Regions from separate parts of the Gordonia caeni genome, predicted to be linked through region 2. Evidence: riboswitches for the same ligand, from Rfam matches in the RefSeq annotation. Region 2 holds a riboswitch; the other holds the start of a gene.
The links. Region 2 has a riboswitch for cyclic di-AMP ahead of ABD732_RS15845 (transglycosylase family protein). Riboswitches for the same ligand answer to the same signal wherever they lie in the genome.
Positions count from the first base shown of each region.

Region 1: another riboswitch for cyclic di-AMP. It lies ahead of ABD732_RS12755 (C40 family peptidase); the one in region 2 lies ahead of ABD732_RS15845 (transglycosylase family protein).

Region 1 covers NZ_BAAAZW010000007.1:83,354-97,574, reverse strand. The annotation lists gene ABD732_RS12810 (glycosyltransferase 87 family protein) at 1-802, shown strand, start outside; gene ABD732_RS12805 (lysophospholipid acyltransferase family protein) at 823-1,539, opposite strand; gene ABD732_RS12800 (ROK family protein) at 1,608-2,612, opposite strand; gene ABD732_RS12795 (hypothetical protein) at 2,628-2,978, opposite strand; gene ABD732_RS12790 (ArsA family ATPase) at 3,109-4,311, opposite strand; gene ABD732_RS12785 (SRPBCC family protein) at 4,332-4,769, opposite strand; gene ABD732_RS12780 (hypothetical protein) at 4,762-5,226, opposite strand; gene ABD732_RS12775 (AMP-dependent synthetase/ligase) at 5,312-7,120, shown strand; gene ABD732_RS12770 (glycosyltransferase family 4 protein) at 7,151-8,269, opposite strand; gene ABD732_RS12765 (peptidase MA family metallohydrolase) at 8,269-9,867, opposite strand; gene ABD732_RS12760 (C40 family peptidase) at 9,869-10,921, opposite strand; gene ABD732_RS12755 (C40 family peptidase) at 11,012-11,587, opposite strand; cyclic di-AMP (ydaO/yuaA leader) riboswitch at 11,605-11,782, opposite strand; gene ABD732_RS12750 (DEDD exonuclease domain-containing protein) at 12,334-14,148, shown strand; gene ABD732_RS12745 (Lrp/AsnC family transcriptional regulator) at 14,158-14,221, shown strand, end outside.
Region 2 covers NZ_BAAAZW010000010.1:19,731-33,951, forward strand. The annotation lists gene ABD732_RS15795 (LGFP repeat-containing protein) at 1-79, shown strand, start outside; gene ABD732_RS15800 (zinc-binding dehydrogenase) at 84-1,247, shown strand; gene ABD732_RS15805 (YceI family protein) at 1,383-1,943, shown strand; gene ABD732_RS15810 (adenylate/guanylate cyclase domain-containing protein) at 2,015-3,736, shown strand; gene ABD732_RS15815 (oxidoreductase) at 3,751-4,629, shown strand; gene ABD732_RS15820 (alpha-ketoglutarate-dependent dioxygenase AlkB) at 4,648-5,289, opposite strand; gene ABD732_RS15825 (pyridoxal phosphate-dependent aminotransferase) at 5,363-6,532, opposite strand; gene ABD732_RS15830 (DNA repair helicase XPB) at 6,525-8,195, opposite strand; gene ABD732_RS15835 (helicase-associated domain-containing protein) at 8,244-10,571, opposite strand; gene ABD732_RS15840 (hypothetical protein) at 10,702-10,884, shown strand; gene ABD732_RS15845 (transglycosylase family protein) at 11,049-11,654, opposite strand; cyclic di-AMP (ydaO/yuaA leader) riboswitch at 11,662-11,860, opposite strand; gene ABD732_RS15850 (flavin reductase family protein) at 12,109-12,651, opposite strand; gene ABD732_RS15855 (hypothetical protein) at 12,648-12,857, opposite strand; gene ABD732_RS15860 (cold-shock protein) at 12,985-13,398, shown strand; gene ABD732_RS15865 (DUF2771 family protein) at 13,399-13,992, opposite strand; gene ABD732_RS15870 (MFS transporter) at 14,045-14,221, opposite strand, start outside.

The DNA of each region.
Region 1 (14,221 bases), on a different contig from region 2:
CCTCTTCGTCGTGGGCCGCCGGCCGGGTGATCCGGGGAACGTCCTGCGGGGCGCCCTCACCGGTCTCGCTTCGGCGATCAAGCTGACACCGCTGGTCTTCCTCGCCGTCTTCGCGGCGGGCGCCAAATGGCGGGCGGTCCTCACCGGGGTGATCACCTTCGTCCTGGCCGCGGTGATCGCCGTCGCCTGGCTGCCGTCCGATTCGCTCACCTATTGGACGCACACCCTCTTTCACACCGGCCGCATCGGCTTGCCGCAGGGACCGATCAACCAGAACCTGAACGCCTTCTGGCTGCGCCTGTTCGGTGCCGACAATCCCGCCGCCCCGGCGGCTTGGGTGCTGTCGGGGATCGTCGTGACCGTCCTTGCCGCCGCGGCGGTCTGGCGCACGAGCCCGGTCCGCGCCTTCGCCCCGAACCCGACTCAGCGCGACGACGTCAACGCCGTGGCCGCGGCGTGCGCCATCGCCCTGTGGGGTCTGGTGATCGCACCGACCACCTGGGCCCACCATTGGGTCTGGGCACTTCCGGCGATCCTGGTCTGCACCGTCATCGCCGTCGCCTCCCGGGAGCGCTGGACCTCGCGGCTGTACGGCGCGCTGGCCGTCCTGGGCGTTCCGGTGTTCGCGATCGGCCCGTTCCAGTTGATGCCGGCCGACGTGAACGCGTGGGTGTGGTGGCAGCAGGTGATCGGCAACGCTTACCTACTATGGGGTCTTGCGTTCCTGATCCTGTTGTGGCTCAAGCCTTTCCGCAACGCCGCCGCGCCCGTTCCGGACGGTGCCGCTGCGGCGGTGGACTGAACCCCGCGTACGGCGAAGGCTCAGGCGGCGGTGCCGTCGGCCTCAGGTGCCGGCGAGTCGGTCGGGGACGTGTCTTTGAGACTGGCGGCGTAGATGTCGACGTATTGCTGCCCGCTCAGTCGCATCAGCGAGTACATGATCTCGTCGGTCACCGCGCGCTCGATGAATCGGTTACCGGCCATGCCCTCGTAGCGGGAGAAGTCCAGAGGCTTGCCGATGCGGACGGTCAGGCGGGTGGGCCGCGGCAGCACGGTGCCGGGCGGATTGATGCGGTCGGTGTCGATCATCGCGACCGGGATCACCTGGTTGCCGGTCTCCAGCGCCATGCGCGCCAGGCCCGTCTTTCCCTTGTACAGGCGCCCGTCCGGGGAGCGGGTGCCCTCGGGGTACAGGCACAGCAGACCGCCCGCGTCCAGGACGCGTTTGCCCGCCGACAGCGCCCCCGCGGCGGCGCTCGCTCCGGAGCGGTCGATCGGGATCTGCCCGGACGAGCTGAAGAACCACTTCTTGAAGCGGCCCTTGGGGCCCGGCTCGGTGAAGTACTCGCTCTTGGCCAGGAAGAAGATCCGGCGCGGCACCATCAGCGGCAGGTAGAAGCTGTCGACCACGGCGAGATGGTTGCTGGCGAGCAACGCCGACCCGTCCTTCGGAATGTTCTCCAGGCCCTCCACCTTGGGACGGCCCATCAGCCACAGCAACGGCCCCATCAGCACATACTTGAAGAGGTAGTACCACATCTCAGTTCTGCTCCCTCCGCGGCGACCGAGCGTCCGGTGCAGCCGGATCGCCGGTTTGGATGATCACTCTACTGCGCCGTGCGGGCGAGGGCCGCCGCAGGTTCGGAGCCGGCCGCCAGTCCCATCCGAGCCACCTGGGCCGCGCCGATCACACCCGCGCTCTCCCCCAGCTGCGTGGGCCGGATGCGCGCCAGCTGCCGGTGTCCGGCACCGGTCACCATGGACGCGTAATGCTCGCGCGCCTCGTCGAGGTACAGCCCCGAGGCCGTCCCCAGTCCGCCGGCGATGACGATCAGGTCGGGGTCGAAGACATCGGCGATCATCGCCATGCCCTGCCCCAGCCAATGCGCCAGACTGGCGAAGGCCGCGACGGCGATCGGATCGCCCTCGGCGGCTGCGGCTGCCACCCGGCGCCCGGTCAGCGATCCCGGATCGGCCGCGGACTCGGCGGCCAGCACCGAGTGCCCCGATTCGCTCTGAGCCAGCAGCTCGATCACCGTGTCGACCAGACCTGTTCCGCTGCAATATCTTTCGAGACATCCTCGTTTGCCGCAACTGCACGGACGCCCCTCGGGAATCACCACCACGTGCCCGAGTTCCGGTGCCACGCCGAAACTGCCCCGGTAGATCTGCCCGCCCATCAGCATGCCGGCGCCGATTCCGGTGCCCAGCGCCAGCACCAGGGTGTTGTGGCCGCGCGCGGCGGCACCGAAGTGCAGTTCCGCGAGCGCCGCCGAGTTCGCATCGTGCTCGGCGAACACCGGCAGCCCGACGCGCGCCGACATCTCGGCCGGCACGGCGGCCTCCCGCCAGGCCAGGTGCGGGGCGAAGCGGACCGTTCGGCAGTCCGGCGACAGGAAGCCGGCGATCGCGAGGCCGACGGCCTGTACGGCCCAGCGGTCCCGGAGTTCGGCGACCAGGCGGTCCAGGCAGTGTTCCAGCGCGGCCGCAGTCGGCGGGGTGGCCGCCCGCAGGGTGTCGAGCATACTTCCGTGTCCATCGACCACCGCGGCGCGCACACTGGTGCCGCCGATGTCGATGCCGATCGTCAGATCGTTCGCCGAAGTGCTCATCTCAATGTCAGCCTGTCACGGATGCGCCGGAGTCGAGGTGATCCGGACGGGAATGGCCTCGAACGGTGAAGCGGTGGCCGACGGCTCGCCGGACGGTGACCGCAGCATCTCGGCGATCGCCTCCAGGATGGCGATGAACGCGCTCAGCAGGCGGGCCAGCAGATCGCCGAGCTCGACGAGTAGGCCGCCGACCTCCTCGACCAGACCGGTCAGCTGCGATCCGGCGCCCGGTATCTCCCCGGGGGTGCGGCTGCCGCCGATCAGGGCCGCCAGCTGGTCGATCTGCGCCGCGAAACCGAGCAGCAGGGCACCGACCGGATCGCCTGCGGCGTCTCCGGTACTGTTTCCCTGATCATCGTCGGTCATCGGTCGGCGCGTCTCCTCGTCGTCTGGCGGATATCACAGGTTACCCGTCGCCGCGACGCGAAAGCATCCTCGGGTCGGCGGGCGACCCCGGGCAGAAGGCCCCGGCCGCGGACTCGCAGCGGGAACGACGTCAGCGCTGAGGCCACACGGCCGGATCCGGCCGGAACCGTACGATCAGCTCGGTGCCGTTCCAATCGGCGCCGCTCACCCGGCAGCGGCGCAGCACCGACGGCAGCGGTACGGGCTGGCGGAAGCCGGCCACCGTCACCAGCAGATCGTCCCCGGACCGGCCCAGAGCGAGGTCGTTCGGGTCGGGCAGACTCTGCCGCCAGCTGAGCTGGTACTCCGCCTCCAGACCTTCGCCCCCGAGGTGGGCGACGGAGGGCGCCGCCGATCCGCGGGCACGGCCGTTGGGGGCGGGCAGCGTGACACCGAGCTTGCGCAGCTGCGACAGCCGCGCGGGCTCGACGGCCTGGGCTTCGACGGTCCGCACCGAGACCGCCGCTCCCGCTTCGGGTCCCAGCACCGCTCGGGCCGCGGTCACCGCGTCCGCGGTGGGCAGCGCCCCGGGGCCCGAGTTCACGAGCACCGACCGCAACGGCAAGCCCATCACCTCCGCGATCGCCAGGTGGTCGGGCGCACCGGTGACACCACGCGCCCCGCCGGACACCACCAGATGCACCGCGACGCCGCTGGGGTCGCCGATCAGTTCGGCCAGGTCCTGACAGTCGCGCGCCACGGCGTCCACCGCGGCGGCCAGTTGAGCCAGGGCGGGCTTCTCGGAGGCCTCGGCCAAGCGCCGGTGACGCGGCCAGAGGCGTTCGATCGCCGCCCCCAAGACGGTCGGCACCCGCAGCAGCGCATAGGGGTCTCCGGCCCCGGACAGGTCCACCACCACCCGCTGCCAGCGGCCGGAGGTCGCGGCATCGCGGATGGCGCGCAGCAGCAGGAAGTCCTGGCCGCCGGGAAGTCCGGTGAGCTCGCCGGCGTCGATCCCGGCGACGGTACCGATCACCGGCAGCAGGTTGCGCCCGGCCCCGACTGCACCGAGCGCCGCGGTGAAATCCGACCATCCGCGCTCCACTACGGCCAGCGGATCCAAGTGCAGCAGATCCAGTTCGGCGGTGGCCGCCACCGGTTCGCCCGGTACCCGGAAGACCCCGAGTCGCTGCGGCAGCGGCGAACGCGGGTCGACGGTCACCAGCAGGGTGCCGCCGGTGCCCGTGAGCGCGAGGGGGCCGCCGCGCCGTGCCGGTCGGGCCGCATCGGCCATTGCCAGGGCTCCGGATGCGGCGAGCGCGGAAACTCCCGAGCCACCGGGCCCGAGCACCAGATGGAGGGGCGCCAGATCGATCAGCCTTCGACCCTCTTCTTGAGATCGAGGAGTGCGGCGTCGGTGATCGCCTTCTCCGCGCGCCGTTTCAGCTGGCTGATCATGGGGATCTTCAGGTCGACGGTGAGCGTGTACGTCACCTTGGTCGACCCCGGCACCTGCTGATTGAGCCGATAGGAGCCGCGCTGATCGCGCTGCAGGTCGCTGGACTCGAGTTGCCAGGACACTTCGGTGCCGTCGGCGGCCCAGTCGTAGTCGAGCACATAGGTGTCGGTGAGGACACCCGCGTCCAGTTCGAACCGGACTCGCCGGCCGCGGCCGGCCTCGTCCCGATCCAGGACCGTGACCACCCGTGCCGCGGTCACCCACTCCGGGTAGGCGTCGAAATCGGCGATGACATCCATGATGGCGCCGACGTCGGCGCCGACGACGACGGACCGTTCAGTGTGGTCAGCCAAGACCCACCGCCTCCGTGTCCGGCGCGGCCGGACCGCCGACCTCACGTTCACCTTCCAGCAATGCTTTCACCTCGAAGGACATCTCCTTGCCGGCCACCCGGCGCGCCTTGTTGAGCGCGGCCGCCTCGCCCATGGCTGCGGCGGGGTCCGCGGGCAGTCCCCTGGCGGGTTCGGCGTGGAGGTAGTAGTGCAGGACGAAACCGTCGAGCACCTCTTCGCACCAGATCTCCATCGTGCCGGTGATCGGACCGTCCACCCGCCAGCGCACGCCGGCGTTCCCACGCTCCTCGACCACCTCGAGACGCAGATCGCCGAACCACCGGCGCCACCGCGCACGATCGTTCACCACGGCACCGGCCGCAGAGGGTGCTGCGGCCACAAAGGTCTCGTCAGCCACCTGGATGGTCGTCACCTCACTAGCATCACACACCGGGCTCCGGCGGCGAAAGCCGCCCATCTCGATCTGCACCACCGGTGCTGGCGATAGACTGCCGAGGATTGATTGAGTAGCACTACATATTCACCGGAAGGTTGTCTGCCCCATGGCCGAATGCCGCGTCCCCGCACAGTTCACGATCCCGCCGGAGCGGAATGCGACGGACGTCCTGTTCGACGCCGCCGCCGCAGAGCCCGGGCGAACGGTCTTCCTCGAGCAGGCCGGCAGCGACTGGCTGCCCATCACCGCGCAGGAGGCCGCCGACCGGGTCCGCGCACTCGCCAAGGGTCTGATCGCCTCGGGCGTCAATCCGGGTGACCGGGTGGCTCTGTTGTCCGCCACCCGGCTGGAGTGGACCCTGCTCGACTTCGCGATCTGGAGCACCGGCGCCACGCCGGTCCCGATCTACGATTCGTCCGCGGCGCCCCAGATCGACTGGATCATGGAGGACTCGTCCGCCGTCGGCATCATCGTCGAGACCGAGGCCAAGCGGAAGCTGCTCGACGACGTCAGCCACGTCACCGCGGCCACCATGGTCTTCACCATCGATCCCGCCGAGGGCCCCAGCCTGGAAGAGCACCTGACCGCCGTCGGCGCCGACGTGACCGATGCGGAACTGGAGGCACGGCGCCGTTCCCTGAAGGCCGACTCCCCCGCCACCCTCATCTACACCTCGGGGACCACCGGGCGCCCCAAGGGCGTCATGCTCTACCACTCCAACATGCTCGGGGAGATCGGCGGCGTCCTGGACACCTCGCTCAGCGAGCTGCTCGGCGAAGGCAAGCGTCTGCTGCTGTTCCTGCCGATGGCCCACGTGCTGGCGCGTGCGATCAACCTCGTGGCGATCGAGGCGAAGGTGGCGGTCGGCTACACCGCCGACATCAAGAACCTGCTGCCCACCTTCGAGGTCTTCCGCCCGTCACTGATCCTGTCGGTGCCGCGCGTGTTCGAGAAGGTCTACAACTCCGCCCGACAGAAGGCCTACGACGACAGCGTGGTGAAGGGCAAGATCTTCGATCGTGCCGCGAGCACCGCGATCGCCTACTCCCAGGCCACCGAAACCGGATCGGTCGGCACTCTGCTGGGGCTGCGCCACAAGCTGTACGACCGCCTGGTCTACTCCAAACTCAAGGCCGCCCTCGGCAGCCAGTGCGAGCTGGCGATCTCCGGTGGTGCGCCGCTCGGCGCCCGTCTGGGGCACTTCTTCCGCGGCGTCGGCATCCCGGTGTACGAGGGTTACGGCCTCACCGAGACCACCGCGGCGGTCGCCGTCAACACCCCGAGCCACGTCCGCATGGGCACCGTCGGTCGTCCCCTCCCGGGCAACGCCGCGCGCATCGCCGACGACGGTGAAGTGCTACTGAGCGGCACCGTGGTCTTCGGCGGCTATTGGCAGAACGACGAGGCGACGGCCGAGGCCATCACCGACGGGTGGTTCCACACCGGCGACCTGGGGTCGATCGACGAGGACGGCTACATCAAGATCACCGGCCGCAAGAAGGAGATCATCGTCACCGCCGGCGGCAAGAACGTCTCCCCCGCACCGATGGAGGACATCATGCGGGCGCACCCGATGATCTCCCAGGCCATGGTGATCGGCGATCAGCAGCCGTTCATCGGCGCGCTGCTGACCCTGGACGCCGAACTGATCCCGGACTGGCTGGAGCGCAACGGCAAGGATCCGTCGACCAGCATGGCCGATCTGGTCAAGGACGCGGATCTGCACGCCGAACTGCAGGCGGCCGTCGACGAGGCCAACGCGACCGTCTCGCACGCCGAAGGGATCAAGAAGTTCCGCATCCTGCGCAACGACTTCACCGAGGAGACCGGCGAGCTGACTCCCACCCTCAAGGTCAAGCGCAAAGTGGTCGCGGACAAGCACGGCTACCACATCGACAAGATCTACGGGCACTGACCGCGTCCGGCCCGCGCCCACCGGCGCGGGTCAGAGCAGTTGTTGCAGTCGGGCAGCCTGGTGGCGCCACTGCCAGTTGTCGACCGTCCAGCGTCGGCCGGCCGCGCCCATCGCGGCGGCCCGCTGCGGGTCGCGCAACAGATCGATGACGGCATCGGCGACGGCGCCGGCGTCGCGGCCGTCGACCACGACGCCGGTCTCACCGTCGACCACGGTCTCCGGCGCGCCGCCCGAATCACCGGCCACCACCGGCACCCCGGAGGCAGAGGCCTCCAGGAATACGATCCCCAGACCCTCCACGTCCAGGCCGCCGCCGCGCGTGCGCGTCGGCATCGCGAAGACATCGGCCATCGCGTGGTGCGCAGGCAGTTCGGTCGCGGGAACGGTGCCCGTGAACCTCACCCGGTCGGCCACCCCGGTCTTCTCGGCCAGCGACTTCAGGTGGTCCCCGTACGGTCCACCGCCCACGATCACCAGGTGCACGTCGGGCACCGCGTCGATCAGTTGCGGCATCGCTGTGATCAGCACGTCCTGCCCCTTGCGCGGTACCAGCCGTGACAGGCACACCACCACGGGCATCTGACCGAGGCCATAGCGGTTCCGAAGCTCTTCCCGGGCAACGGGATCCGGAGCGAAGCGGTCCACGTCCACGCCGCACGGCAGATACTCGAGGGCACCCCAACGCCCGAAGGCCGAGGCGAAACGTCCGCGGGTGTACCGGCTGACGAAGGTGACAACGTCGGCTGTGTAACCGATGATGCGCAGCACCTGGCGGGCACCGGGCAGCATGGACCAGCCGACCTCGTGACCGTGCGTGCTCGCCACGATCCGCTCGGCGCCGGCCCGGCGCAGCACGGGACCGAGTACCGCCAGCGGAGCCGCGGCACCGAACCAGACGGTCTGGATGTCGTTCTCGCGCACCAGTTTCGCGGCGCGGCGAGCCACGGCGGGACCGGGCAGCATCAGGGTGGTCGGGTGCCGGACGATCCGGTAGGGCGCGGCGGCGTCGTAGGCTTCGCAGCCCTTCCAGCGCGGGGCGTAGACCACCACGTCGTCGGGCGGCAGATGCCCCACCAGATTCTCCAGGTAGGACTGGATGCCGCCGGGACGGGGCGGAAAGTCGTTGGTGAGCAGCAGCGTGCGCCTCATCAGCGCACCTCGCGCCGCAGCCACGACCGCCACTGGTCGATCAGCTCGTCCCGGTCGGCGCCGAGCGACTGCTCCAGAGCCTTCGTGGTGGCGGCGGTGTCGCCGCCCTGTGCCACCGCCAGATACATCCTGCGCAACCGCTCCTCGTCGTACCGGTCGGCGACGAAGGCCGCGAACGACCACGCGGTCTGGTAGGCCAGTCGCGCCGTGTCGTTGTCGACGGCGAAGGCGGAGTCGGCGGGCAGTTCGTCGGGAAGCCGGCCGGACGCCACCTGCACCGCCAGGTCGGGGGCCACGTCGGTCACGCCGGCGTCGCTCCCCCGGCGCCCGACGTACTCGGCGACCCCCTCGACCAGCCACAGCGGGGCATCCTCGGCGGTCTCGATGCGGGTGGCGACGTGGAACAGCTCGTGCCGCAAGATCACCGCCACTCCGGACTCGGAGAGCTGACCGGCCGCCGGCGACAGCACGATGCGCTGCCCCACGACGGCGCGGGCGCCGCGGTCGATCTTGGAGAACACGGTCGCGGCCGCAGCCGCCTTGGTCGTCCCCGGCTCCGTGCGCGTGAAGCCGGCGAACTGCTCCTCGCTGCCGGCGGTCATCACCACGGCGCGACGGGGCCAGTCGTCGCCCCAGAAGTCGCTGACCGCGGCCACTGCCGGGGTCAGCTGACGGCGGACTCTGGTGACCGTTCGATCGGTCCCCGGATACGACAACACCGCCGAGGTGCCGCCCGCGGTCCGCACATCGGCTGCGCGCAGACCGCCGAACGCCCACGGCGCGAGTTCCGGGGGCCGAGTCGGCTCGTCCGGGTCCGCGTCGGGGTCCGGCGCCAGCGAACCGTCGCCGAGCAGCTTCCACTCGTCGCCGTAGCGGGAGAACGCCAGAACCTGAGGCAACTCGATCACCGGCTCGTCCACCCCCGGCCGGGCGGTGCCGCCGAGCGCGTAGGTCAGTTTCACCGCGGAGACCCAGGAGTCCGAACTTCCGGCCTCGGACAGCTTCACCCCGAGAGCACCGCCGATCAGCCGGTCCGCGCCGGTGTTGACGGCGAGGCGATAGTCCAGGGTGCGCAGCACCAGATTGCCCCCGCGCGAGGCGGGCGGCGGCGCACTGTGCGTGGCGGAGGCCCCCGGTCGCCTGCTCGACGGCGTCGCGACGGCGGAATCGTCGGCTCCGCGGTCCGGTGCGTCACGATCGGCGGAGGTCGGCTCGGACGTCGTCGGCTGCGACGGCTCCGCGCGCGACGACGCCGGAGTCGGGCCGAGATCCTCTTGCGCCTGGTACAGCGAGTCCCGGAAGTCGCGGGTGGCCAGCGGATCGATCAGGGCATCGAGCTGGTCGCGTTTCCCGCTGGTCAACGCCTTCGTCAGGGAATCCAGCAGGGCGGACACACCTTCGGCACGTTGCTCTTCGTAGACGCTGGGAGGCGTGGTGAAGATAGAGGACGACGGCGCCGGGGCGGAGGTCGGTTCGTCCGAGCCACAGGCGGTGACGCCACCGAGGAGCACGGTCAGTGCGAGGCCGGTGCCGAGCAGAGATCGGCGCCCTATCGGCTGGCTGCGACGTGCCGGACCCACCCGGTCGGCGCCGCGCAAGTCAGTACCGTCGTGCCGAGTTGAAGGGGCCGCCCTTATCGATCGGGACCACCGCGACCGGAACGCCGAAGGTCGACGCGTGGATCACGTAGCCGTCGCCGACGTACAAGCCGACGTGATGGGCATCCGGGTAGTAGATGATCAGGTCGCCGGGCTTGAGGTCCTTGCGGTCCACGGGGGTGCCGCCGCCCATCTGCGCTTCGCTGGTGCGCGGCAGCGTCTTACCCGCCTGCTTGTAGGCCCACACCATCAAACCCGAGCAGTCGAACTTGTCGGGACCGGTGGCGCCCCACACGTACGGGTCGCCGATCCGGGTGAGCGCGGCGTGCACCGCGACCATGGCCGGCGAGGTGCCCTTCGGCACCGCCTTCGGGTCGAAGTTGTACTTCGGTCCGCGTAGCGCAGCGAGCTGTTTACCGGTCATCGACTCGTAGACGGCGCGGACGCTGACCGCTTCGAGCTGCAGTTCGGCCTGCTTGGCCTGCAGGTCGCCGCGCTTGCGCTCGGCATCCTTCACCGCGGACGCGGCTGCGGTGGCCGCCTGCTCGGCGGTCTTCTTGGCATTGGTCGCCTCGTCGGCGGTCTTCTTGAGGGAGCGCAGGTCCGACGCCGCCTGGCGGGAGATCACCTCGAGGTCGGACATGTTGTCCAGCAGGTTCTGCGGCGAATCACTGACCAGCATCGCGTACAGACGGTTGACGCGGGCACCGCGGTAGCTGGCGCGCGCGAGGGCGTCGACCTTCACCTGCGAATCGTTCATCTGCTTGTTCGCCTTGGTCAGGCGAGTCTGCGCGGCGGCGGCCGCCTTGCGCTGCTGGGTCACGACTTTGCGCTGCTTGTCGTAGTCCGCCTGCGCCTGGTTCATCGCCTCGGCCGACTTCTCGGCCTTGATCGACAGCTGCTTGTACCGGGTCAGCACCTGCTGCGCGTTGCGGACCGGTTCCGCCTGCGTGACGGCCGGTTGAGCGATCGCCAGAGTCGCCGCGGTGGCGATCACCGTGGCGACCGAGAGTGCACGCCGCGAACCGCGGCGGAAGAAACCAGACGTGCGCATCAGTTCAACAATTCCCTACCGGCACCAGGACGAGCCGCGCGCCTCTCGCGCACGGCTCGTCCGGTCACATCAGCGTAGATCTTCTACCGCTCAGTAGCGGCGGATTCCGGTAAGCGACCAGGCCTTGACCTTGTCGCGCTTCACCGGGACGCCGTAGGTCGAGGAGTGAACGAACTGTCCGTTGCCTGCGTAGATGCCGGCGTGACCGCCACCGTTGAAGATCAGGACGTCGCCGGGCTTGGCCGCGGCGAGCGAAGCGACCGGCTGACCGCCGCCGAGCTGACCGTAGCTGTCACGCGGGATGGTCTTGCCGGCCTGCTTGTAGGACCAGAAGACCAGGCCGGAGCAGTCGAAAGCGTTCGGGCCGGCGGCACCGTAGGAGTAGGGCGATCCGATCTTCGACTCAGCAGCGCGCAGCGCCTTCTGGGCACGCGTCGGCTGCAGGATGCCGCCCTGCTTGTTGCCGCCCTGCTTGAGCTCGTTCGGGATCTGGTTGTCGTTCACACCCGGGACCTCGAAGTCACCCACTCCGGGGATCGAGATCGGCGCGGCGTCGGCCGGGCCGGCGGCAAGCGCGAGCGAGCCGACGGCGATGGAGCCGGCGATCACTGCGGTCTTGGCGGCCTTGGCGGCGCCACGGGGCTGTTCCATACGGTGTTTCGCCACGGAAACGGTTCTCCTTAAAGTTCTCCCTGACCGCCGACCGGGTTAGCTGTCGGGTTCGGGCCGGAAGAGATGGCCCTACGCGGTTTCACCCGCGATTCACCCCGATCCAGGGCGCAGCATGACGCCACACTCTGGAGGAAGTGGGTCCCCGGTTCGCTCCCCTTATGCAGGAGTGCGATTAGGCGGTGTCCTTCCTGAAGTCCCCCAGGTGGGGGCCTCCGTCTTGGAAGGTCTCGGAAAGATTACGAAACCTGCGTGCCCAATGTCCACCGAACGGATGTCGGGCCTGTCGCGCCGGTGCGGTCAGACCGCTCGCAGGTATTGCACACCCACTCGGCCGGCCACAGTCTGACCAGCGACGATGTCACTTTTCGCAGCCTTCGCGGCGGCCGGCGATATCAACGCTGTGGCGGCCAACACATCCACCGCATCGACCATCTCGGGGTCGACGTCCCCGAACTGGGTGTCAGGACCGTAGTCCCTGGTCGAAGGGGCGAAAAGGACCTGCATCAGGCAGCCGTCGCAGGCCCGATTCCGGGCCGGACAGGTCGCGCAGTCGATAAGCATTGTGATCTACCTCTCATTCACTCCGATGGTGGCGAAAAGGCGTGGTGGACGACGGCCTTCGCGCCGACGGCCGGGCCGGAAGGCTCAACCTGGAGTGCAGACTATGGAGCACCTCCGACATCTCGGGGCCGCGGAGCGTCGCCGCCCGTTTGTCCGACCTTCGAACTAGTGTGCGGAGCATGTCCGGGAATCCTGCCGACGCCGAGCAGCAGCTGAGCTTCGCCGACCTGCCCGACGACGAGGCCTTCGCCACCGCCGCCCTGTACGACACCACCCTCGTGGTGGTCGATCTGGAGACCACCGGCGGCAGCGCCGACCGTGACGCCATCACCGAGATCGGCGCGGTCAAGATCCGCGGCGGCGAAGTGCTCGGCGAGTTCGCCACCCTGGTCGACCCCGGCCGCGCGATCCCGCCGCAGATCGTCTCCCTCACCGGAATCACCACGGCGATGGTCCACGACGCGCCTCGGATAGAAGAGGTGCTCCCGGCATTCTTCGAGTTCGCCCGCGGCGCGATCCTCGTCGCCCACAACGCCCGGTTCGACGTCGGCTTCCTCAAGCGGGCCGCCGCCCGGCAGCATCGGCCCTGGCCGTTCCCGGCGGCGCTGTGCACGGTCGTGATGGCACGGCGGGTACTGACCCGCCAGGAGGCGCCCACCGTCAAGCTCAGTGCGCTCGCCGAGTTGTTCGCGGTCTCGGTCACTCCGACGCACCGCGCCCTCGACGATGCGCGCGCCACCGTCGAGGTCTTCCACAATCTGCTCGAGCGGGTCGGCAACCAAGGTGTCCGCACCTACCGCGATCTGACCCGCTATCTCCCCCGTGCGACGCCGGCCATGCGGGCCAAGCGCTCACTCGCCGACGGTCTTCCGCACCGCCCGGGCGTCTACATCTTCCGCGGGCCCGGCGAGGAGGTCCTTTATATAGGTACCGCGGTGAACCTCCACCGTCGCGTGTCCGGCTACTTCAGCGGCGCGGACCCGCGCACGCGGATCACCGAGATGGTGAACCTGGCCGTGCGGGTCGACCACATCGAGTGCGCCCACGGGCTGGAGGCCGGGGTGCGGGAGCTCACCCTGCTCGCCGTGCACAAGCCGTCCTACAACCGGCGGTCCCGCAGTGCGCACCGCGGGTGGTGGATCAATCTGTCCGCCGAGCGCTTCCCCCGGCTCAAGGTCGCGCGCCGCCCGAACGGGGTGTCTCTGGGCCCGATCTCCCAGCGCGGTGTCGCCACCGACATCGCCGACGTGATCGCCGGGGCGGCGGGTCTGCGCACCTGCACCGCTTCCCTCGGTCGCGCCGACCATCACTACTGCCCCGGCCGGTCCGCGGCCGCGACACTGCCCGATCCGCTCGTGACAGCGCTGCCGGGTGCCTGTCGTGCGGCCAGTGATCGCCCGCAGACCCTGCCGGACTACCTGCCGCGGGTGCAGGCCGCGCACGACCTGATCCTCGGACGCTCCGACGACCTGCTGATCGCCTTGCAGGCGAGGCTGCGCAGCCTCGCCGAGTCGCGCCGCTTCGAGTCGGCCGCCCGGGCACGGGACCGGCTGGCCGCGACCATCGACGCACTCGCCCGCTGCCAGCGCCTGTCCGCCGTCGCCGGCCTCGAAGAACTGGTGCTGGCCCGCCGAGCCGCCGACGGCGGCTGGGAGTTCGCCGTCGTCCGCTACGGGCGGCTCGCCGGTGCCGGCTGTGCCGCCCGGGGTGTGCCGCCGATGCCCGTGGTGGACGCGCTGGTGGCCGGCGCCCAGACCGTCCTGCCCCCGGACCGGGACGCCGGGCCGCTGTCCGGGGCACCGGCGGAGGAAGTGGGCCTGATCGCCCGGTGGCTCACCGAACCCGGCACGCGCCTGGTGTCGGTCAGCGGCGAACTGTGGTCACCGCTCGGTTCCGCGCAGCGGCACCTGGACTTCTCGTTCGTCGCCCGCGAGGCCCGCGAGTCGGCGGCACCGGTGCCGGAGACCCCGCGCCGCCGTCCGGCGCTCGTTTAGGCTCGGGGCATGATCACTGCCATCGTCCTCATCGGAGCCGACATCCACCAGATCCCGGAGACCGCCCAGGCCG
Region 2 (14,221 bases):
CGAGGAGCACCCGGCCGAGGACGTCACCCCCGAGGACGACAGCGCAGAGGACGACAGCGCTGCGGCCGAGCGTGAGTGAGCAGATGAAAGCTGCGGTCTGCCGCGAAGGCGAGTTCACGGTGCGCGAGCTCCCGCAGCCGGCGCCGGGGCCGCAGCAGGTCTTGCTGCGGGTGTTGCGGGCCGGTATCTGCGGCTCGGACCTGCACGCCCGGGTGCACTGCAACGACGCTGCCGATCTGGGGCGAGAGGTGGGCTACGACCACTTCATGCGCGCGGACCAGGACGTGGTGATGGGGCACGAGTTCGTCGGCGAGGTGGTGTCGTACGGCCCGGACTGCCGCAAGCGCTGGAAGCCGGGCGCGCGGGTGGTCTCGCTGCCGATCCGCCGTGACGGCGACGAGGTGCAGATGACCGGCCTGTCGGCCAAGGCGCCCGGAGCGTTTGCCGAGTACCTGCTGGTGGACGAGAACGTCACCATGCCGGTGCCCGACGGACTGGATCCGGAGTCGGCGGCGCTGACCGAGCCCCTGGCCGTCGGGCTGCACGCCGTGGAGCGCAGCGACATCGGCCGCGGGGAGGTCGCCGTCGTCGTCGGCTGCGGCCCGATCGGGCTGGCGGTGATACTTATGCTCAAGGCCCGCGGGGTCAAGACCGTGGTGGCCAGCGACCTGACGCCGGAGCGACGGCGGCTGGCGCGGGTGTGCGGCGCCGACATCGTGGTGGATCCGGGCCGCGACGATCTCGCCGATGCTGTCCCGGCCCGCCGCACCCACTTCTCCAGCGGACCGGCTCTGCTCGACTTCGCCCTGGACTCGATGCGCAAGCTCCAGGTGATTCCCGGGGTGCCCTGGTGGCACCTGATGTCGCTGGGCGAGCGCCTCGGGCAGGTCCCCAAGGGACCGGTGGTCTTCGAATGCGTCGGTGTCCCCGGCATTCTCGACGGCCTGGCCGCGCAGATGCCGTACCGGTCCCGGATCGTGGTGGTCGGCGTCTGCATGGAGCCGGACACCATCCGGCCGGCGCTCATGTCGAACAAAGAGATCGATCTACGGTTCGCGTTCGCCTACGAGCCGGACGAGTTCCGGGCGACGCTCCACCTGCTCGCGGACGGCAAGATCGACGCCCGCCCGCTCCTGACCGGGACCGTCGGACTCGACGGTCTCGCGGCAGCCTTCGACGCCCTCGGTGACCCCGAAAGCCACGCGAAGATCCTGATCGATCCAGGCTCGGCCGTCGCCGAGCTCTGACGATCCGCCCGGGGAAGGTGTGATACCAGTCATAGTCGACGCCTGGGGGAATTAATCGGACCGAGGTCCGGTTATGCTCGGTGTGGGTCGATGATCCGCTGAACCTGACACCGATCGCTATACGAGGAGTTCCCCATGACCACTGCAGTCAACGCCCTGCCCCTGATTTCCGCCGGCACCTGGACCATCGATCCGACCCATTCGACCGTCGGATTCTCCGTCCGTCACCTCATGGTCTCCAAGGTCCGCGGGGAGTTCACCGAGTTCACCGGCGCCATCGAGATCGCCGAAGACGGCACCCCGTCGGTGCGCGCCGAGATCGACGTCGAATCCATCAACACCAAGAACGAGCAGCGTGACGGCCATATCCGCTCCGCCGACTTCTTCGACGCCGAGAAGTTTCCGAAGGCCACCTTCGTCTCCACCTCGGTCGACCCCGACGGCGACGACTACGTGGTGCACGGCGACTTCACCCTCAAGGGTGTGACCCGCCCGGTGGACCTGAAGCTCGAGTTCAACGGGGTCAACCCGGGCATGGGCCACGGCCCCGTCGCCGGTTTCGAGGCCACCACCGTGATCAACCGCAAGGACTTCGGCATCGACATCGAGATGCCGCTGGAGACCGGCGGCACCGTCGTCGGCGACAAGATCACCATCACCCTGGAGATCGAGGCCGGCAACCCCGCCGCTGCCTGATCGCACCGCACACGCACACCTCCCGCGCTTGGGTACGCTCGATCCATTGCCCATAGCCGCGGGAGGTGTGCGTGCTTTTCCAGCGATCACGCGACGCCGCGCACGCCGTGGCGAACCGCATCGAATCGTGGGGCATGCGCCAGTGGGTGGCCGCCGTCCAGCACGACGCCCGCCGGGCCACGGGGCCGCACGGCGAGCTGACCGTCGACTGGCAGTCATTCGACGTCGACCTGCGTCGCCGCGTGTTGCGGCGTGCCGCCTCACTCATCCTCATCATCGGGATCTTCTCCCGATTCCTGATCGGCCTGGAGACCTTCGCGCTGGTCCTGCTGGCCTTCAACGGCGGAAGGTTCTCGCTCCAGGCGGAGGTGGACCACCCCAGCTTCTTCCACATGTTCATCGCCGTGGTGGGCGGCACCGTGGTGAGCACCTTCGTCGCCGTGCTGGTGCTGCGCCCCCAGTTCGACTGGTTCGCCTCCGGAGAACCCGCCGATGCCGTACGCCGGCGGGCGGTGGGCCGGATCCCGATGCAGCAGGTCGGTGCGGACCTGATCGGCTGGGGTTCCAGCTTCGCCGTCTACGCGCTGATCGCCGACGTCAGTCCGCTCTTCCTGGCGACGGTGGGCGGCGCCTTCTCGCTCGCCGCGGTCACCTCGTGCAGCCTCACCTATCTGTTCGCCGAATCCTCGGCACGACCACTCACCGTGCTCGCCCTGCGGGGTACCTCCGAGCCGCGGGTGGTGCACGGCGTCCGCGAACGGATGGTCGTGGTCTGGCTCGTCTCGTCGGCGGTCCCCATGGTGGGTCTGATCACCATCAACATCGGCCGCTGGTTCGGCTGGCTGCCGCCGGCGGCCGGGCCGCTGGACTGGGCCTCGGCGTTCCTCGCCATCGTGGCGTTGTCGTCCGGGCTGACGGTGATGCTGCTGGTCGGCCGCGCGATCGCCGATCCGCTCACCGAGATGCGCACGGTGATCGAGAGTGCGGCCGTCGGGGACTTCGAGCAGCGGGTCGCCGTCTACGACTCCTCCGAGCTCGGCATTCTGCAGAACGGCCTCAACGACATGCTCGACGGCCTCGCCGAACGTGAACGCATCCGCGCACTTTTCTCCAAACACGTGGGCGACCGCGTGGCCGAACTCGCGATCTCTCACGACGACGGCGAGATGGTCGGCACCAACACCGACGTCGCCGTCATCTTCGTCGATCTCACCGGATCGACGGCCTTCGCCGCCCAGCGCGATCCCCGCGAGACGGCCATGGTGCTCAACGTCTTCTTCTCGGCGGTCGCCGAGGTCGTCGAAGCTCACGACGGGCTGATCAACAAGTTCGAGGGCGATGCGGCGCTGGTGATCTTCGGGGCGCCGACACCGCTGGACGACCCGGCCGGTGCCGCCCTGTGCGCGGCACGCGAACTGGGGGAGGCGCTGAGTGAGAAGGTCCCGCTGGAATGGGGCATGGGGGTGGGCTACGGCCGCGTCTTCGCCGGCAACATCGGTGCGGCCAGCCGCTACGAGTACACCGTCATCGGCGATCCGGTGAACGAGGCCGCACGGCTGTCGGACCGGGCCAAGGACGGCGGTTCCCCGGTGTACGCCAGCAGCGACGCCGTGGAGGCCGCCGACCCGGAGGAGGCCGAGCACTGGCAGCCGTTCGATCGGATCAGCCTGCGCGGGCGCACCGAGAACACCCATGTCTTCATTCCGACCGCCCTGGCCAGGCGCGCCGAACCGCCGACATTGGGTACCGTTCTTGCCGAACTGATGAAGCTACCGACGCGACGTGCGCGGTAGAGAGGAGTGAACCGATGAGTGGCTGGTCGATCACCGACATGCCGGACCAGACGGGGCGTCGTGTCGTCGTCACCGGAGCCAACAGCGGGCTGGGCGAACAGATGGCACTGGCCCTGGGGAGTGCCGGGGCCGAGGTGACACTGGCCTGCCGCAACGTCGACAAGGCCCAGCAGGTGGCCGAGAAGATCGGCGACAACGCGCGAGTCGCCCCGCTGGACCTAGCCGACCTGGCTTCGGTACGCGCCTTCGCCGATTCCTTCGACGGTGCCGACGTGCTGATCAACAACGCCGGGGTGATGGCGATCCCGCTGCGCCGGACCGCCGACGGCTACGAGATGCAGATCGGCACCAACTTCCTCGGGCATTTCGCGCTGACCGGACTGATCCTGGACCGGATCGACGACCGCGTGGTCACCATGTCGTCGCTGATGCACAAGAGTGCACGGCTCGACGTGGACGACCTGAACTGGGAGCGGCGCAAGTACAACCGCTGGACCGCCTACGGCGACTCCAAGCTCGCCGACCTGATGCTCGCCCTCGAGCTGGCCGACCGCCTGGCCGGCGCGGGTTCGGACAAGACCTCCCTCGCCGCGCACCCGGGGTATGCGGCCACCGAACTGCAGCTGCACACCGAATCCCCGGTCGACTGGGTGATGAAGCTGGGCAACATGACGCCGATCGCCCAGTCCGCCGCCGAGGGCGCGCTGCCGGCCTTGTTCGCCGCGACCTCGCCGCACGCCGCCAACGGGGAGTACTACGGCCCCAAGAACTTCGGCGGCATGCGTGGGGCGCCGGCCGTGGCGGGCTATCGCCGCGCGGCCGACGACGCCGAACTGCGGCAGAAGCTGTGGTCGGCGGCCGAAAAGCTGACCGGAGTCACCGTCGAGGTCTAAGGGGCGTCTCGCGGGCAGTCACAGCACGCCCGGCGGCCGGAACTGGATGGACATCCGGGGGCCGGCTCCGCGCGCCTTGGGGACGGCGTGATCCCAGGTGCGCTGGCAACTGCCGCCCATCACCAGTAGATCGCCGCTGCCCAGAGTGAAGCGCAGGGCCGTGCCGCCGCCGCGCGGGCGCAGCGCCAGCACCCGGGGAGCGCCGAGCGAGACGATCGCGACCAGGGTGTCGCGGTAGGCGCCGCGGCCGATCCGGTCGCCGTGCCAGGCGACGCTGTCGCGGCCGTCGCGATACAGGCACAGGCCGGCGCTGACGAAGCCTTCGCCGTGGCCGGGGCCATAGTGAGCGTTCAGCTTCTCGCGGAGCCGGTCCAGCACCGGATCGGGCAGTCGGGCATCGGCCGGATAGGCGGCCGTCAGACGCGGGACCGCGAGGGTGGACTCGTACATGCGGACTCGCTCGGCCCGCCACGGGACCCCCGCTGCCAGCCGCTCGAACAGCGGCGTCGCGCCGGTCAGCCAACCCGGCCGCAGGTCCACCCATGCGCCGTGCGCCAGTTCCCGCCGCTGCATCCCCGAAGTCAGCGGCGCGATCTCCGGATCCGCGTCCGGGGCCGTCGCGGGAGAGTCGAAGAGCGATTCGGAGAAGCCGGCGAGCATGGACCCAGCCTACGCCGCACATCGAACAGACGTGCGAACATGTGTGGCGTGTGTCGAGGTGCCGGGTTCCGTCTCAGCCCAGGGTGCGCAGCCGGCGCGCGGCCTCGGCGAGCACCGCGTCCTCCTTGCAGAAGGCGAAGCGCACCAGATGATCCCAGTCGTTCGACACTGTGAACGCCCCGACCGGCACGGCCGCCACACCGATCTGTTCGGGGAGGCTGCGGCAGAAGGCGAGACCGTCGTGATAGCCCAGCGGTCGCGGGTCGGCGAGCACGAAGTACGTGCCGTCGGTGCGGTGCACCCCGAAGCCGGCATCGCGCAGCGTCGCGGACAGGTCGGTCTGCTTGCGTTCCAGTTCGCGGGCGTTGGCCGCCACCCACTCGGCCTCGGTCCGCAGGGCGAGTGCGACGGCGGGCTGGAACGGCCCCCCGGCCACGAAGCTGAGGTACTGCTTGGCGCCGCGCGCGGCCGCGACCAGATCGGCCGGGCCGCTGATCCAGCCGATCTTCCAGCCGGTGACGTTGAAGGTCTTGGCGGCGCTGGAGATCCGCAGGGTGCGTTCGGCCATGCCGTCGAAGCCGGCCAGCGGGTGGTGGGCGAGGTCGCCGAAGATCAGGTGCTCGTAGACCTCGTCGGTGATGGCGATGACGTCGTTGGCGATGCACAGCCGGGCGATCTCGGAGAGTTCGTCGTCGGTGAGCACCGTGCCGGTCGGATTGTGCGGGGTGTTGATCAGCACCGCAGCGGTGTCCGGGCCGATGGCGGCGCGCAGGGCGTCCAGGTCGAGCCGGAAGCCGTCGCCGTCGGGCACCAGCGGGACGGTGCGGCGGATCGCGCCGGCCAGCGCCACTGTCGCCGCGTAGGAGTCGTAGTACGGCTCGATCATCACCACCTCGCGGCCGGGCTCTACCAGGCCGAGCACGGCGCCGGCGATCGCCTCGGTGGCGCCGACCGTCACCAGCACCTGTGTGTCCGGGTCGTAGTCGAGGCCGTAATCGCGCGACTGCTGCTCGCTGATCGCGTGCCGCAGTTCCGGGACCCCGGGCCCGGGCGGGTACTGGTTGTGGCCGTCGGCGATGGCCTGCTGCGCCGCAGCCAGCATGGCGGGCGGACCGTCGGTGTCCGGGAAGCCCTGTCCCAGATTGATCGCTCCGTGGGTGGTCGCCAACGCGGAGATCTCGGCGAAGATGGTGGAGGCGAACGGCTGCATCCGCCGCACCAGCGGGTTGGCCCGCTCAGTCATCTCCCGCCGTCTCACTGGTCCCGGCGGCGGGGAGGTCGCCGGCGTCGACGATCCGGTAGGCGTATCCCTGCTCGGCCAGGAAGCGCTGCCGGTGGGCCGCGTAGTCGGCGTCCAGGCTGTCGCGCGAGACCACCGAGTAGAAGTGCGCCTGCCCGCCGTCGGCCTTCGGGCGCAACAGCCGGCCAAGGCGCTGGGCCTCCTCCTGGCGCGAGCCGAAGGTGCCCGAGACCTGCACCGCCACTGACGCTTCGGGCAGGTCGATGGAGAAGTTGGCGACCTTGGAGACCACCAGGGTGCCGATCTCGCCGCGCCGGAAGGCGTCGAACAGCTTCTCTCGTTCCGCGTTGCGCGTGGAGCCCTGGATCACCGGGGCGTCCAGTTCGCGCCCGAGTTCTTCGAGTTGGTCGATGTAGGCGCCGATCACCAGGGTGGGGGCGCCGCGGTGCTGCTCCAGGATCGACCGCACCACCCGCAGCTTCGAGTGCGCGGTGGAGCACAGCTTGTACTTGGCGTCGGCCTCGGCGACGGCGTACTGCAGGCGCTCGTCGTCGGACATGGTGACGCGCACCTCGATGCAGTCGGCCGGGGCGATCCAGCCCTGCGCCTCGATGTCCTTCCATGGGGCGTCGTAGCGCTTGGGCCCGATCAGGCTGAAGACGTCACCTTCGCGACCGTCCTCGCGCACCAGCGTCGCCGTCAGGCCGAGCCGGCGCCGGGACTGCAGATCGGCGGTCATCCGGAAGACGGGGGCGGGCAGCAGGTGCACCTCGTCGTAGATGATCAGGCCCCAGTCGCGCGAGTCGAACAGGTCCAGGTTGCGGTACTCGCCCTTGCTCTTGCGCGTCATCACCTGATACGTCGCGATGGTGACCGGCCGGATCTCCTTGCGTTCACCCGAGTACTCGCCGATCTCCTCCTCGGTCAGCGTGGTCCGGGCGATCAGCTCGCGCTTCCACTGCCGGCCCGCCACGGTGTTGGTCACCAGGATCAGCGTGGTGGCCCCCGCGCGGGCCATGGCGGCCGCACCGACCATGGTCTTACCGGCACCGCATGGCAAAACGACGACGCCTGAGCCGCCGGCCCAGAACGAGTCCGCGGCCAGCTGCTGGTAGTCGCGCAGCTCCCAGTCGTCCTGCTGCAGGTCGATCGCGTGGGCCTCGCCGTCGACGTACCCGGCGAGGTCCTCGGCCGGCCAGCCGATCTTGAGCAGCGCCTGCTTCAGGCGACCGCGTTCGGACGGGTGCACCACCACGGTGTCATCGTCGACCCGGGCCCCGAGCATCGGCGCGATCTTCTTGTTGCGCAGCACCTCTTCGAGCACGGCGCGGTCCAGGGAGACCAGGCTCAGCCCGTGGGCGGGGTTCTTGACCAGCTGCAGTCGGCCGAAGCGGCCCATGACGTCGACGATGTCGACCAGCAGCGGCTGCGGCACCGGGTAGCGGGAGAAGGTGACGAAGGCGTCGACCACCTGCTCGGCGTCGTGCCCGGCGGCGCCGGCGTTCCACAGCGCCAGCGGGGTCACCCGGTAGGTGTGCACGTGCTCGGGGGCGCGTTCGAGCTCGGCGAAGGGGGCGATCGCCGCTCGCGCGGCGGCCGCCTGCGGGTGGTCGATCTCCAGCAGCACGGTCTTGTCCGATTGCACGATCAGGGGTCCGTCAGTCACCCGTCCCATTGTCCAGGTCGCGGGCCGAACTGTCAGGTCGGGGCGGGTCTAGAGCAGTTCCAGGCTGGTGATGCGGTGCAGGGAGAAGCGTGCGTCGGGGGTGTCCTCGGAGGTGCCGAGGAACTGTCCGGCCTGCAGCGCCCGCGGGGTGACGACGTGCCGGCTGGCGGCGCCGTGCGCGTCGACGTAGCCCAGGCGGACCGGCCGGCCGGTCCGCAGGGCCAGCTGGATGAGCGCCGAGGTGCTCTCGCCGCCGCCGGTCACGCGCACCGCCCCGCGCGGGGGCTCGTCGGCGCGATCGGCCGCACGTAGTCGAGCGACCACGGTCTGGGCCTGGCCGGGGGCGATGCGGGCCCGCCGCTGCGACGCCCGGGGTGCCGGCGGACGCGAGGGCACGCGCGCGCCGCGGCTGCGCAGGTCGATCAGGGCGCCGCTGGAGTCCTCGCCGGCCGGGGCGAAGCCGCCGCGGCGCAGCGCCTCCACCACGTCGCGCACCGGTGCCGGGGAGACCGCCACGGTGGCGGCCAGTGCGCGCAAGGCCACCTCGCCGGCCACGTCGCTGCTGAGCACGGCGGCCAGCAGCGCCGGATCCTCGCACCGCACGAACGCCGACGCGACCCCGACCCGGAGGCTGCCGTGCCGGCGGGCGACGTCCTCCACCAGATAGGTCAGCGACTGCGGCACCGGGGTGCGGGACCGATTCGTCAGCAGCGCGGTGATCTCCGAGCCCGAGCGACCAGAATCCAGGGCGCGCCGCAGGCTGTCCTCGCTGATGCGGTAGACCGAGGCCGCGCCGCCGGACTCCAGGTCGGCGATCGCCTCCACTTGCTCGGCCAGCTCGGCGGTCATCGGTCCGGGCACCATCAGGGTCAGATCGGCCTGTACCAGGAAGTGGTCGACGGGGGTCGGCAGCGCGGTGTCCATCGCCGCCAGCGCGGCGGCGGTCGCCGCGTCGTCGTCGGGGGCGGCGGTCAGCAGCGCGCGTCCCGGCCCGGTGAGCGAGCCGTGTGCCACCAGCCCCAGCTCGCGCGCCTCGCGGAGCGTTTCGCCGGCGAATCGGCGCGTCCAGCGGCGCAGTTGTCGCGGGTGCCGCCAGGTGAGGGCGGCCACCAGGGCGTCCACCTCCACCGGGGCGGCGGGCGGTGCATCGAGCAGCGGTGCGAGCACCTGCCGTCGGGTGAGCGCGGCGGCCGCGTCGAACAGTTCGCTGGACAGGGCGGCGATGGTGTTGCCGTCCCGGTCGGTGTCGCCGATCTGCCAGGGGCGGCGGGGCAGGTCCAGCCAGGCGCTCGCCGCCGCATGCCACCGGCGTTCGGGCATGGTGTGCAGCCAGGTGTCCACGGCCACGGTGGGCGCGAAGGCCTCGTCGCCGCTCCATTCGGCCGGCTCGGGTTCGGGCAGTCCGGAATCGATCAGGCGCTGGGCTGCGAGTACCTCCACCAGCAGGCCGATCCGCCCGACCGACAGTCCGGTGGCTTTGGCCAGCCGCCGCAGTTCGCGGATCCCGAGGCCGCCCGACTTGAGCACGGCGGCCGGTGTGTTGCCGAGCACGTCGAGGAGGGCATCGGCGTGGCGGAGAAACTCGAGCGCCTCTCCGGCGCCCGCCGCGTCGACGGCGTCGGGGCCGAACCGGCCGGGGCCTTCGCTCAGGACCGGGGGCGCCAGGATCGCGGTGGTCAGCGGCGGCTCGCCGCGCAGCAGCTGACCGGCCATCGGTACCAGTTCGACGGTCTGCTCGTCGATGCGGGCCAGCAGGCCGGCGGCGATCAGCCGGGGGACCGGGGCGGCCGGATCGGCGTCCGGGGCCGCGTCCCGGCTGCGACCCAATGACGGACCGGAGGAGAGGGTGGCGATCAACTCGCGCGGGCGCTCGTCCAGACCGTCGAGCAGCGCGCGGATCTCGCCGGGATCGGTGGTGGCCAGCGGACCGAGGAGGTGGTGCCCGCGCCAGGGGAGGGCGGCGCCCAGATGGATGCCGGCCACCCACGCCGGCTTGCGGGCGGTGCCGGCGCCGGAATCCCAGATCAGTCCCTGCGCCGCCAGATCGGCCAGCCGCGCGTCGAGTTCGGCGCGCTTGAGCCGCCGGCCGAGGCGGGCGACCAGGTCGTCGCGGGTGACCGGTCCGACCAGGTCGTGCCGGCCGGTGTCGGCACCGCAGTCGAGAAAGGCTTCGAGGACCGCGACGGCCGCGAGGTCGAGGCTGTCGCCGGCCAGTGCGATGGAGGCGGCGGAGAGTGCCCGCTGGGCGAGGACGCCGGTACCGCGTGGCGGCGGTGAGGCCAGGTCCGGGCGCCGGATCAACAGGGCGGCCAGATCCTCGTCGGAGCGGTCGGCCAGCGCTTCGGCCAACCCGCGCAGGGGGCGGTCCGTGGTCATCCGGACGAGTCTACCGAGCCAGCCGCCGGCGGGGTGGGTCTCGTCCGCCGGGAGCCCGGCCGTTGCTCTCCGACCCCCGCCTTCTCAGGTCCCTGCCACCGGCTGCGGAGCGTCATGGCACAATGAGGCCGTGGCTAAGAAGAATCATTACGTCGACAATGGCTGGCCGGATGTCTCGGTCGAGGATCACGCCGTCACCGAGTTCACCGCGCATCTCGCCGGTGCGCTCTCGCCGTTCGGCAATGAGAATCCGTTCCCGGTGCCGGCGAGCGAGCTTCCCTTCATTCAATCGAAGACCGTCGTCAACCGCTGACGCTCGTTCTGTTGAAGAACCCCGCACCGATTCGGTGCGGGGTTCTTCAGTCTTTCCGGCCGGTCGGCAGTCTGTCCGGCAGGGCCTCGTCGTAAATGCAGAGAACGCCGCACCGAAGCGGTGCGGCGTTCTTGCGCGAGTACCTCGGTACTCCAGGGCTGGGCTCAGTTGATGCCGAGCGCCTGCTTGTTGTCGTTGAAGAGCTTCAGCTGGCTCTGGTCCAGCTGGTAGCCCGACTTCTCGAGAGCCTCGACGGCGCTGCGGAGCTCGGGGGTGCTGGTCTTCTTCGCCTGCGAGATGGCCTCGTCGGTGGTCTTGGCGTCGTCGGCCTTAGGGGCGTTGTTCTGCCGGTCCTGGACCTGGGGCAGCGACGGGGTCGACGGCTTGGCCGGGGCCTGACGCGGGGTGTGGCCCGAGAGCACGGTGCCGCAGGTGGGCCATGCGCCCTTGCCCTGGGACGCCAGGACGCGCTCGGCGACAGCGATCTGCTGCTCCTTGCTGGCCTGGTGTGCGCTCGGTGCGTACTGGGTGCCGCCGTGGCCGGCCCAGGTGCCCTGGCTGAACTGCAGGCCGCCGTAGTAGCCGTTGCCGGTGTTGATGGACCAGTTGCCGCCGGACTCGCACTGTGCGACCTGGTTCCACTCGGCGTCGGTCGCCGCCGAGGCGGTGCCGGCTCCGACGAGGGCGGCGCCGCCGCCGAGCACGGCGGTGGTCAGCGCAACCTTTGCGACGGTCTTGGTGGTGGTCGACCGCTTAGCGTGACGTGCCATGAAAGTCTTTTCCTCTCTCCACGCGCCTGCGAAGTAAGCTGTCGGGTTCGAGCGAGAGGTGCTCGGTCCGTTCCGGACGTCGTCCGGTGCGGACTTAACCCCAAGGCGTTCCGTCTCACGACGTTCCGCCGGTATCCGGTGGGATGGTGGGTCCCCCGCCCTCGTTCCTGAACTGTGTTGTTCGGTGATCTCGGCGGCGGAACGAGGCTGGGCGCGACCGCCGAGAAATGTTGTGTTTTCGGTGCCCGAGGGCGACCGGGATGAACACTACGTAATCCGTTCGGGGGAAGTCACCCCATCGCGAAAGCGGGGTTACGGCCCCGAAATCGGGCCTTTCGGCCTCGAATGGCCATTGCCGCTGATCACCGTGCTGATGGTCGTCTCGTGTCCGGTTCGTTATCCAACCGTGATGTGACTAAGGTCACAGAGCGATTGAGACTCAGACCACTCACCGTTACCCGTCGAGTGCGCGCCGGGCTTCCAGTGCGCGAAAGGTGCTGGCGTGGAACACAAGGGGCTCCACGCCGGGGTCGCTGCGGAGCTCGGCGATCCGCAGCAGCACCACCGTGTGATCGCCGGCCGGGATCTCGGCGGCGACGGTGCACAGCAGGTGCGCGGCGGCCTCCGGGAGGAACATCGCGCCGCCAGGGCGCACCAGCGGCTCCACCCCGTCGAACCGGGCGTCCGGCGGCCCGGCCAGCTGCCGGCACAGCTCGCCCTGGTGGGCGGCGAAGACGCTCACGCCGAGCTCGCCGGCTTCGCGCAGCAGCGGCCAGGTGGACGACTCCTGGCGCACGCACACCGACACCAGCGGCGGGTCCAGGGAGACGGTGCTGAACGCGCTGGCGGACATGCCGACCGGGGTGGGTGAGCTCTGGTGCACGGTGGCCGGCGCCTGCCGGCAGACCGCGACCACGCCCGAGGGGAAGCAACTGTAGGCGCGCTTGAGTGCGCCGGGGTCGTCGGCGGGGGAGAGCGGGGCGGTGTCCTGCTTCACCGGCTGCGCCGTCCCGACAGCAGCGCGAAGACGACCGCCAGGAACAGTCCGACGGGGGCGCAGAGGGCCAGCAGATAGACGGTCACCACGATGGCCTGAGTGGAATCTCGCACCGCCGGGATGAGCAGAGCGATGCTGGCCACGAAGCCGATGACGACCAGGATCACGGCCGCCGGGAGCAGCGACGAAGACTTCTGGGTCTGCATGGCCACCACGGTAGCCGTACGCGTAACATCGGATGCAGTGCGCCTCGGGTCTTTTCCGCGTGTGATCGCGGGCGGCGGCCGGGGCGCTTTCCCATGGGCAGTTCCGATCAGTTTGAGGGTGAGCACAGTGCCGACCGGCCGGGTGAAGTGGTACGACTCCGCGAAGGGTTTCGGATTCCTCTCGCAGGAAGAGGGCGACGACGTCTACGTGCGCGCCTCGGCGCTGCCGGCGGCGGTGGACGAACTCAAAGCCGGCCAGCGTGTCGAGTTCGACATGGCCGCCGGCCGGCAGGGCCCGCAGGCGCTGCGGGTGACCGTCCTGGAGGCCGCGCCGAGCGTGGCCCGCAATGTGCGGGAGAACCAGCGCGCGGCCACCAAACGGCACACGCCCGACGAACTGCACGGCCTGATCGCCGATCTGATCACCCTGCTCGAGGGCAAGGTGCAGCCGGATCTGCGCAACGGCCGCTACCCGGACCGCAAGACCGCGCGCCGCATCTCCGAAGTGGTGCGCGCGGTCACCCGCGAACTCGACCGCTGATCAGCCGCGTACCGCGGGCAGTTCGGTCTCGTTGCCGACGGTGAACCCGTCCGGCGCGGTCGAGATCGCGTAATGGCCGCGGAACAGGATGTCGCCCTGCCCCGACTCGAGTCCGTCCGGGGCGTCTTCGAGCACGGTGGAGAAGGGCTTGATCTCGACGCCGAGCAGGACCCTGTCCGGGGTGGACTCCAGGACCTGGGTGTAGGTGGTGCCGGACCGGTGGATCCAGGTCACCGGTTGCACGCCTTCCGGCGTCGCGTACGCGGCCACCAGCATCCACGGCGCCGTGGCGATCTCCGAGGGCACCGACAGGCTCAATGATCCGCCGGCCGGCACCGGGAACTGCGTGACCGGCAGTGCGGCGATCTCCTCGATGCTCAGGGCACGCGGGTGGCACTGCGTCATGTCCAGGTCGCACCAGAAGGTGGGCTCCACCCGCTCCAGGCTGCGTCCGGTGGCCACGGAGACCTGCGGATCGGATTCGGGCGTCCCCCGCACCAGCAGCGTGGTGGCGACGGCGACGATCGCCACCGCGACCACGACCACCGCGGTCAGGACGGCCAGATGCTTCTTGTCGGCGGGCTGCAGGGACACGATCAGACCTCGTTGTCGGGTTCGGGGCTCGTCAGTTTCGGGGCGGGGCTGTTCAAGTGCGGGGCTGCCGCGTCCGGGAGGGACGGGTGGCACCGGCGGAAGGGCGGGCGGCGGTCGGCCGCTCCGACGGCGAGTCGGCCGCAGACGGACGGGGCCGCGGGCTCGGCGTCGGCCGCGTCGGATGGACGGTGGTGAGCGGGGACGTCGGCGCCGGGTCGTCCGGCCGGCG